2 linked regions of the Streptomyces venezuelae genome follow. The protein of the gene in region 2 interacts with the protein of the main gene of each other region in a pairwise test. Links are inferred from orthologs where the notes say so. Each region holds a gene or a part of one and is shown on either strand. Other genes may lie near its edges. The genes, in order: DEJ46_RS30585 and DEJ46_RS12665.

The links.
Region 1: the proteins of DEJ46_RS12665 (region 2) and DEJ46_RS30585 interact in binary tests that used the Escherichia coli proteins (3 or more experiments, as listed by UniProt). The link is inferred for Streptomyces venezuelae from one-to-one orthologs.

Annotation. Positions count from the first base shown.
Region 1 is NZ_CP029194.1:6,695,362-6,698,642, forward strand. Bases 127-3,103 are described here. They hold DEJ46_RS30585 (ABC-F family ATP-binding cassette domain-containing protein), read left to right. Parts: upstream 127-804; coding sequence 805-2,403; downstream 2,404-3,103. Other genes in these bases: DEJ46_RS30580 (neutral zinc metallopeptidase), read right to left, coding at 127-530; DEJ46_RS30590 (helix-turn-helix domain-containing protein), read left to right, coding at 2,780-3,001. Outside these bases: more of DEJ46_RS30580, read right to left, coding at 1-126; DEJ46_RS30595 (enoyl-CoA hydratase/isomerase family protein), read left to right, coding at 3,132-3,281. UniProt on the Escherichia coli protein: Genetic data indicate it may be involved in ribosome assembly or function.
Region 2 is NZ_CP029194.1:2,873,412-2,878,036, reverse strand. What follows is about bases 216-4,536. They hold DEJ46_RS12665 (multifunctional oxoglutarate decarboxylase/oxoglutarate dehydrogenase thiamine pyrophosphate-binding subunit/dihydrolipoyllysine-residue succinyltransferase subunit), read right to left. Parts: upstream 4,202-4,536; coding sequence 416-4,201; downstream 216-415. Other genes in these bases: DEJ46_RS12660 (ATP-binding protein), read right to left, coding at 4,492-4,536; DEJ46_RS12670 (DUF6104 family protein), read right to left, coding at 216-315. In the rest of the region: DEJ46_RS12675 (hypothetical protein), read left to right, coding at 1-111; more of DEJ46_RS12670, read right to left, coding at 130-215; more of DEJ46_RS12660, read right to left, coding at 4,537-4,625. UniProt on the Escherichia coli protein: E1 component of the 2-oxoglutarate dehydrogenase (OGDH) complex which catalyzes the decarboxylation of 2-oxoglutarate, the first step in the conversion of 2-oxoglutarate to succinyl-CoA and CO(2).

The sequences.
Region 1 (3,281 bases), 3.8 Mb from region 2 along the record:
CCGTACTCGTGCGCCACCACGTACGCCTGGGCGAAGGGTCCGCCGCTCGACCCGAACTTGGTCCGCAACTCCTCGAAGAACCCCAGGTCCAGATACACCTGGCGGTCCCCGGGGCAGTAGAAGGGCCCGACGGCCGAGGTCGCCGAGCCGCAGGCGGTCCCGACCCGCTGGGTGAACATCACCGTGGCGGCGTTCCCGTAGGTACCGCCCCGGCGCGCGTACTCGGTCCGCCAGAAGTCCTGGAGGCTGTTGACGACGGCGACGATCCGGCAGTCCTCGCGGGTGTTCGCGTCGGCGCCCTTCTTGCAGGCCTGGTTCACCTGGGCCGCGGAGGACGAGGTCGCCACCGGCTCCTCGCCGCCTTCGGAGAGCCCGAACTGCTCGGGTCCGACCCCGAAGAGCACGCCCAGGACCAGCGCGATGAGGCCGATGATGCCGCCGCCGACCGTCGCCCTGCCGCCGGGGATGCGGCTGTTCCGGACGTCCTTGACCTCCGAGGTGTCCAGGTCGGCGTCGTCGTCGAACTGCACGGTCCACCACCCTCCGCGTCACTGCCGCGGCAGTGGCCGCCGCCCTGCGCCGAGTATCAGCCGATCTTCTATCTCTCGCCCCTTTTGAGAGATCCAGCCGAAATGCAAGGAAATGTGAGAAAGCTCCGATCACGCCATAGGACACCCACATGGCCGAAAACCAGTTGCAGGAGCCCGTTAGACTGGCCGTATGGCCACTCTCCCCGTGCATTAGCGGCGTCGAAGCCCGTCATCAACCGTCCTTCCGCCGTTCCCATCGCCCTGGAGTCTGTCCGTGATCACCGCCACCGGCATCGAGCTGCGCGCCGGCGCCCGCGTCCTCATCGAGTCCGCTTCCTTCCGTGTCGCCAAGGGCGACCGCATCGGCCTCGTCGGCCGAAACGGAGCGGGCAAGACGACCCTCACCAAGTGCCTCGCGGGCGAGGGCCAGCCCGCCGCCGGCGCCATCGCCCGCTCCGGCGAGGTCGGCTACCTCCCGCAGGACCCGCGCACCGGTGACCTGGACGTCCTGGCCCGCGACCGCATCCTCTCCGCCCGCGGCCTCGACACCCTCCTCAAGAAGATGCGGGCGAACGAGGAGCGCATCGCGACCGGCACCGGCGGCACCCGCGACAAGGCCATGCGGCAGTACGAGCGCCAGGAGACCGAGTTCCTGACCAAGGGCGGCTACGCGGCCGAGGCCGAGGCCTCCACCATCGCCGCCGCCCTCGGCCTGCCCGACCGGGTCATGGGCCAGCCGCTGCACACCCTCTCCGGCGGTCAGCGCCGCCGCGTCGAGCTCGCCCGGATCCTCTTCTCGGACGCCGACACGCTCCTCCTCGACGAGCCGACCAACCACCTCGACGCCGACTCGATCATCTGGCTGCGCGACTACCTGAAGACCTACCGCGGTGGCTTCATCGTCATCTCCCACGACGTCGACCTCGTCGAGACCGTCGTGAACAAGGTCTTCTACCTGGACGCCAACCGCTCCACGATCGACGTCTACAACATGGGCTGGAAGCTCTACCAGCAGCAGCGCGAGGCCGACGAGAAGCGCCGCAAGCGCGAGCGCCAGAACGCCGAGAAGAAGGCCGCCGCCCTCAACTCGCAGGCCGACAAGATGCGCGCCAAGGCCACCAAGACCGTCGCCGCGCAGAACATGGCCAAGCGCGCCGAGCGGCTGCTCTCCGGCCTGGAGGCCGTGCGCGCCTCCGACAAGGTCGCCAAGCTCCGCTTCCCGGACCCCGCGCCCTGCGGCAAGACCCCGCTGACCGCCGAGGGGCTCTCCAAGTCCTACGGCTCGCTCGAGATCTTCACCGACGTGGACCTCGCCATCGACAAGGGCTCCCGCGTCGTCATCCTCGGGCTCAACGGCGCGGGCAAGACGACCCTGCTGCGCCTCCTCGGCGGTGTCGAGCAGCCCGACACGGGCGAGGTCACCCCGGGCCACGGCCTGAAGCTCGGCTACTACGCCCAGGAGCACGAGACGCTCGACCCCGAGCGGACCGTCCTGGAGAACATGCGCTCCGCCGCGCCCGACCTCGACCTCGTCGACGTCCGCAAGACGCTCGGTTCCTTCCTCTTCTCCGGAGACGACGTCGACAAGCCGGCCGGTGTGCTCTCCGGCGGCGAGAAGACCCGTCTCGCGCTCGCGACCCTCGTCGTCTCCTCGGCGAACGTGCTCCTGCTCGACGAGCCCACCAACAACCTCGACCCGGCCAGCCGCGAGGAGATCCTCGGCGCCCTGCGGACGTACAAGGGCGCCGTCGTCCTCGTCACGCACGACGAGGGCGCGGTCGAGGCGCTCGACCCGGAGCGGATCATCCTGCTCCCGGACGGTGTCGAGGACCTGTGGGGCGCGGACTACGCGGACCTCGTGGCCCTGGCCTGACCCGGCCCGAGGCTCCGGAAGCGCCCTCGGGCGTGCTCCGGGGCCCGACGTGATCATTCAGGGCTGGATCATTCGGCTCATGGGTGATCCTTCATCTGAGTGAGGGCGTCTCGTACACCCCGGCGCGGTGCTCTGCCGAATCCTTCCGGCAGACCCGCGCCGTACGTGCGTTCCCTCTGTGGCCTTGACCTGGCACTTCCCGTCCCGGGCGGCGCGGGGCCCGCTTTCCCCCTGTGCGGAATCTGTGCCTCCGGTCGTGGCGAGCGCGTGCTGCTCCCGCAACCCGGCCGCACGGACCTTGTCGAATGGGTGGCCAGGACGCCGGGTAGGGGTGATCATGAGAAGTCCAGAGCGCACTTCCCATGAGGAGGCACGGGTGGCCGAGACTCTGAAGAAGGGCAGCCGGGTGACCGGCGCCGCGCGCGACAAGCTCGCGGCAGACCTGAAGAAGAAGTACGACTCCGGTGCGAGCATCCGGGCGCTGGCCGAGGAAACCGGCCGCTCCTACGGATTCGTCCACCGGATGCTGAGTGAGTCCGGAGTCACGCTGCGTGGACGCGGCGGAGCGACACGAGGCAAGAAGGCAGCCTCGGTCTGAGTCATCGGGGCGGCTCGACCGGCCACCGGGTCTCTCGGTGGCCACCCGGTCGACCGCACGGTCGGCCAGGTGGTTACTGTGCAGTCACTTAGCATCCTCGCAAGTGCTGCACCGGAACCGGAGGCGCCCCATGACTACGCTCGACGACTCTGAGCTCGTATTCGACAAGGACGGTGTACGGCTCACCGTCGAGGACGCCGTTGCCACGGTGACCCTGACCAACCCGGCGAAGCGCAACGCTCAGTCTCCCGCTCTGTGGCGGGCGTTGACAGAAGCCGGC
Region 2 (4,625 bases):
CTGCTCGTCGCGCACGGTGCGCTCGGACTGGCCTACGACCGCCTGCGGGACCGCTGGCCGGGGGAGCGGAGCCGGATCCGGAAGCCGGAGCCGATGCCTCAGCAGGCCTGACGGCTGCCCGAGGACTTCCTACTCGTCGTCGTCCTCGTCGTCGTCCAGACGGGCCAGCCAGGTCGCGAGGCGCTCGACCGGCACCTCGAAGTCGGGGTTGAGGTCGACGAAGGTCCGCAGCTGCTCGGCGAGCCACTCGAAGGTGACCTCCTCCTCGCCGCGCCGCTTCTCCAGTTCCTCGATGCCACGGTCGGTGAAGTACATGCGACCAGGATAGGCAATCCGGAAACGCCGGAGGCCCGGCACCCCTCGCGGGATGCCGGGCCTCCTCCCGTACGCACACGTACGCGTACGGAGTGGTCGATCAGGCGTCGAAGACCTCGTTGACCAGCTGCTGCTGCTCCGCCTGGTGGCGCTTGGCCGAGCCGACCGCCGGGGAGGAGGAATGCGGACGCGAGATCCGGCGCAGGCGCTCGCCCGCCGGGATGTCCGCACCGACCGCCAGGTCCAGGTGGTCGATCAGGTTGAGCGCGATGAACGGCCAGGCACCCTGGTTCGCCGGCTCCTCCTGCGCCCAGATGTACTTCGCGGCGTTCGGGTACTTGGCGATCTCGGCCTGGAGCTCGGCACCCGGCAGCGGGTACAGACGCTCGAGGCGGATGATCGCGGTCTCCGTGTCGCCCCGCTTCTGACGCTCGGCCTCCAGGTCGTAGTAGACCTTGCCCGCGCAGAAGACGACCTTGCGGACGTCCGCCGGGTTCGCCGTGGCGTCGCCGATCACCGGACGGAAGCCGCCGGTGGTGAACTCCTCCACCTTGGACGCCGCGGCCTTCAGACGCAGCATCGACTTCGGGGTGAAGACGATGAGCGGCTTGTGGTGCGGGTTGTGGACCTGCCAGCGCAGGAGGTGGAAGTAGTTCGACGGCAGCGTCGGCATGGCGACCGTCATGTTGTCCTGGGCGCACATCTGGAGGAAGCGCTCCGGGCGCGCGGACGAGTGGTCCGGGCCCTGGCCCTCGTAGCCGTGCGGCAGGAGCAGCGTGACGCCGGAGGTCTGGCCCCACTTCTGCTCGGCCGAGGAGATGAACTCGTCGACGACGGTCTGCGCGCCGTTGACGAAGTCACCGAACTGGGCCTCCCAGATGACCAGGGAGTCCGGACGGGCCAGCGAGTAGCCGTACTCGAAGCCCATCGCCGCGTACTCGCTGAGCAGCGAGTCGTAGACGTTGTAGTGGGCCTGGTCCTCGGCCAGGTAGAGCAGCGGGGTGTAGTCCTCGCCGGTCTCCTGGTCCACCAGGACCGCGTGGCGCTGGCCGAAGGTGCCGCGGCGGGAGTCCTGGCCCGAGAGGCGGACCGGGGTGCCCTCCATCAGCAGGGAGCCGATGGCGAGGGTCTCGCCGAAGCCCCAGTCGATGGTGCCGTCGTCGATGGAGGCGGCACGGCGCTGCATCTGGGGCATCAGACGCGGGTGGACCGTGATCCGCTCCGGGACGCTGACCTGCGACTCGGCGATCCGCTTCACGACCTCGGCGGAGACCGCGGTGGTGACGCCGACCGGGAACTCGGCCCGGGCGTCCGGGACCTGGGTCGGGGTCGGCGCGGCGGTGGCCTCGCGGACCTCCGCGAACACCTTCTCCAGCTGGCCCTGGAAGTCCTGGAGCGCCTGCTCCGCCTCTTCGAGGGTGATGTCACCGCGACCGATGAGCGACTCGGTGTACAGCTTGCGCACCGAACGCTTCTTGTCGATCAGGTTGTACATCTGCGGGTTGGTGAACTGCGGGTTGTCGCCCTCGTTGTGACCGCGGCGGCGGTAGCAGATGAGGTCGATCACGACGTCCTTGTTGAACGTCTGGCGGAACTCGAAGGCGAGCCGCGCGACGCGGACCACGGCCTCCGGGTCGTCGCCGTTCACGTGGAAGATCGGCGCCTCGATCATGCGGGCCACGTCGGTCGCGTACATCGAGGAACGCGAGGACTCCGGGGCGGCGGTGAAGCCGACCTGGTTGTTGATGACGATGTGGACCGTGCCGCCGGTGCGGTAGCCCCGCAGCTGCGACATGTTCAGGGTCTCGGCGACGACGCCCTGGCCGGCGAAGGCCGCGTCACCGTGGAGGGCGACGGGCAGGACGGTGAAGTCCGTGCCGCCCTTGTTGATGACGTCCTGCTTGGCGCGGACGATGCCTTCCAGGACCGGGTCGACCGCCTCGAGGTGCGAGGGGTTGGCGGCCAGGGAGACCGTGATCTGCTCGCCGTCGAGACCGGTGAAGGTGCCCTCGGCGCCCAGGTGGTACTTGACGTCGCCGGAGCCGTGCATCGACTTCGGGTCGAGGTTGCCCTCGAACTCGCGGAAGATCTGCGCGTACGACTTGCCCACGATGTTCGCGAGGACGTTCAGGCGGCCGCGGTGGGCCATGCCGATGACGACCTCGTCGAGGCGCGACTCGGCGGCCGAGTCGATGACCGCGTCGAGCAGCGGGATGACGGACTCGCCGCCCTCCAGGGAGAAGCGCTTCTGGCCGACGTACTTCGTCTGCAGGAAGGTCTCGAAGGCCTCCGCCGCGTTCAGCCGGCGCAGGATCCGGAGCTGCTCCTCGCGCTCCACACGGGCGTGCGGGCGCTCGACGCGGTCCTGGATCCACTTGCGCTGCTTCGGGTCCTGGATGTGCATGAACTCGACGCCGGTGGTGCGGCAGTACGAGTCGCGCAGGACGCCGAGGATGTCGCGGAGCTTCATCATCGACTTGCCGGCGAAGCCGCCGACCGCGAACTCCCGCTCCAGGTCCCACAGGGTGAGGCCGTGCTCGGTGATGTCCAGGTCGGGGTGCTTGCGCTGCTTGTACTCCAGCGGGTCGGTGTCGGCCATGACGTGGCCGCGGACCCGGTAGGAGTGGATGAGCTCGAAGACGCGCGCGGCCTTGGTGACGTCGTCGTCGTGCGACGCGTCGATGTCCTTGAGCCAGCGGACCGGCTCGTAGGGGATGCGCAGCGCCTTGAAGATGTCGTCGTAGAAGCCCTGCTCGCCGAGGAGGTAGTTCGCGACGACGCGCAGGAACTCGCCGGAGGCGGCGCCCTGGATGACCCGGTGGTCGTAGGTCGAGGTCAGGGTCATGACCTTCGAGATGCCCAGCTTGTTCAGGGTGTCCTGGGAGGTGCCCTGGAACTCGGCCGGGTAGTCCATCGAGCCGACGCCCATGATGACCGACTGGCCGGGCATCAGACGCGGCACGGAGTGGACGGTGCCGAGGCCGCCGGGGTTGGTCAGGGAGACCGTGACGCCGGTGAAGTCCTCCATCGTCAGCTTGCCCACGCGGGCCCGCTTGACGATGTCCTCGTACGCCTGCCAGAACTCGAAGAAGTTGAGCGTCTCGGCCTTCTTGATGCCCGCGACGACGAGCTGGCGGTCGCCGTTGGGCTTCACCAGGTCGATCGCGAGACCGAAGTTCACGTGCTCCGGCTTGACCAGGGTCGGCTTGCCGTCCTTCTCCGCGAAGGAGTAGTTCATCGACGGCATGGCCTTGATCGCCTGCACCATCGCGTAGCCGATGAGGTGCGTGAAGGAGATCTTCCCGCCCCGGGCGCGCTTCAGGTGGTTGTTGATCACGATCCGGTTGTCGAAGAGCAGCTTCACCGGGACGGCGCGGACGGACGTGGCCGTCGGCACCTCCAGCGAGGCGTTCATGTTCTTCGCGACCGCGGCGGCGGGGCCGCGCAGCGTGATCAGCTCGGGGCCGACGGGGGCCTCGGCGGCCGGGGCGGCCTTGGCCGGCGCCGGAGCGGCGGCGGCGGGCTTCGCGACGGCCGGCGAGGGAGCCGCGGCGGGCTTCACAGGAGCCGGGGCCGCGGCCGGGGCGGGCGCGGGGGCCGGAACGACCGCGGGAGCCGAAGGCGCGGCCTGTGCGGGGCTCGCCTGCGGCGCGGCGGGCGCGCTCGGGGTGGTGGCAGCCGGGGCGGTCGGGGTCGCCGACGCTCCGGGCTTGTAGTCGGCGAAGAAGTCCCACCAGGCACGATCGACCGAATTCGGGTCCTGGAGGTACTGCTGGTAGATCTCGTCGACGAGCCACTCATTGGCACCGAAGGCGGCGGCAGGGTTCTTACCCTGCCCGTCTTGGTCGGTCGGGGAGCTCGGGGTACTGGGGGACTGAGACGACACGGCGGCAACCGCCCTCTTCCGCTTCACAAGGTGATGGACAGCGGAAATAAAGGCTACGCCTGTCCGGCCGGGAGGTGCAGGCCAGGCACTCCAACGTCGCGCAAGTCACACTTGACGAGGTGTTTCGGGACCGTGAATGGCGGGAAACAACCGTGGTTCCGCATGTGTGAGGGTACGGAAAAGCACGGGCACGGCCCACTTCGACCGCATCCCTGATCGCACCCCGTTCACGTGCGCGCAGGTCCCGCTCACGTACACGCAGAACGTGCTCTTCCGGTTCGAACCCTACGTCAATCTCTCGGGGGAAGGCTGCCCGGAAGAGTGACTCGGATGCGGCAGCCGCGTGACGATTCGGCCACGCCGATCCCGCCACCGTGCAGATCCACGGCCCAGCGGGCGATCGCGAGCCCGAGCCCGGTGCCGC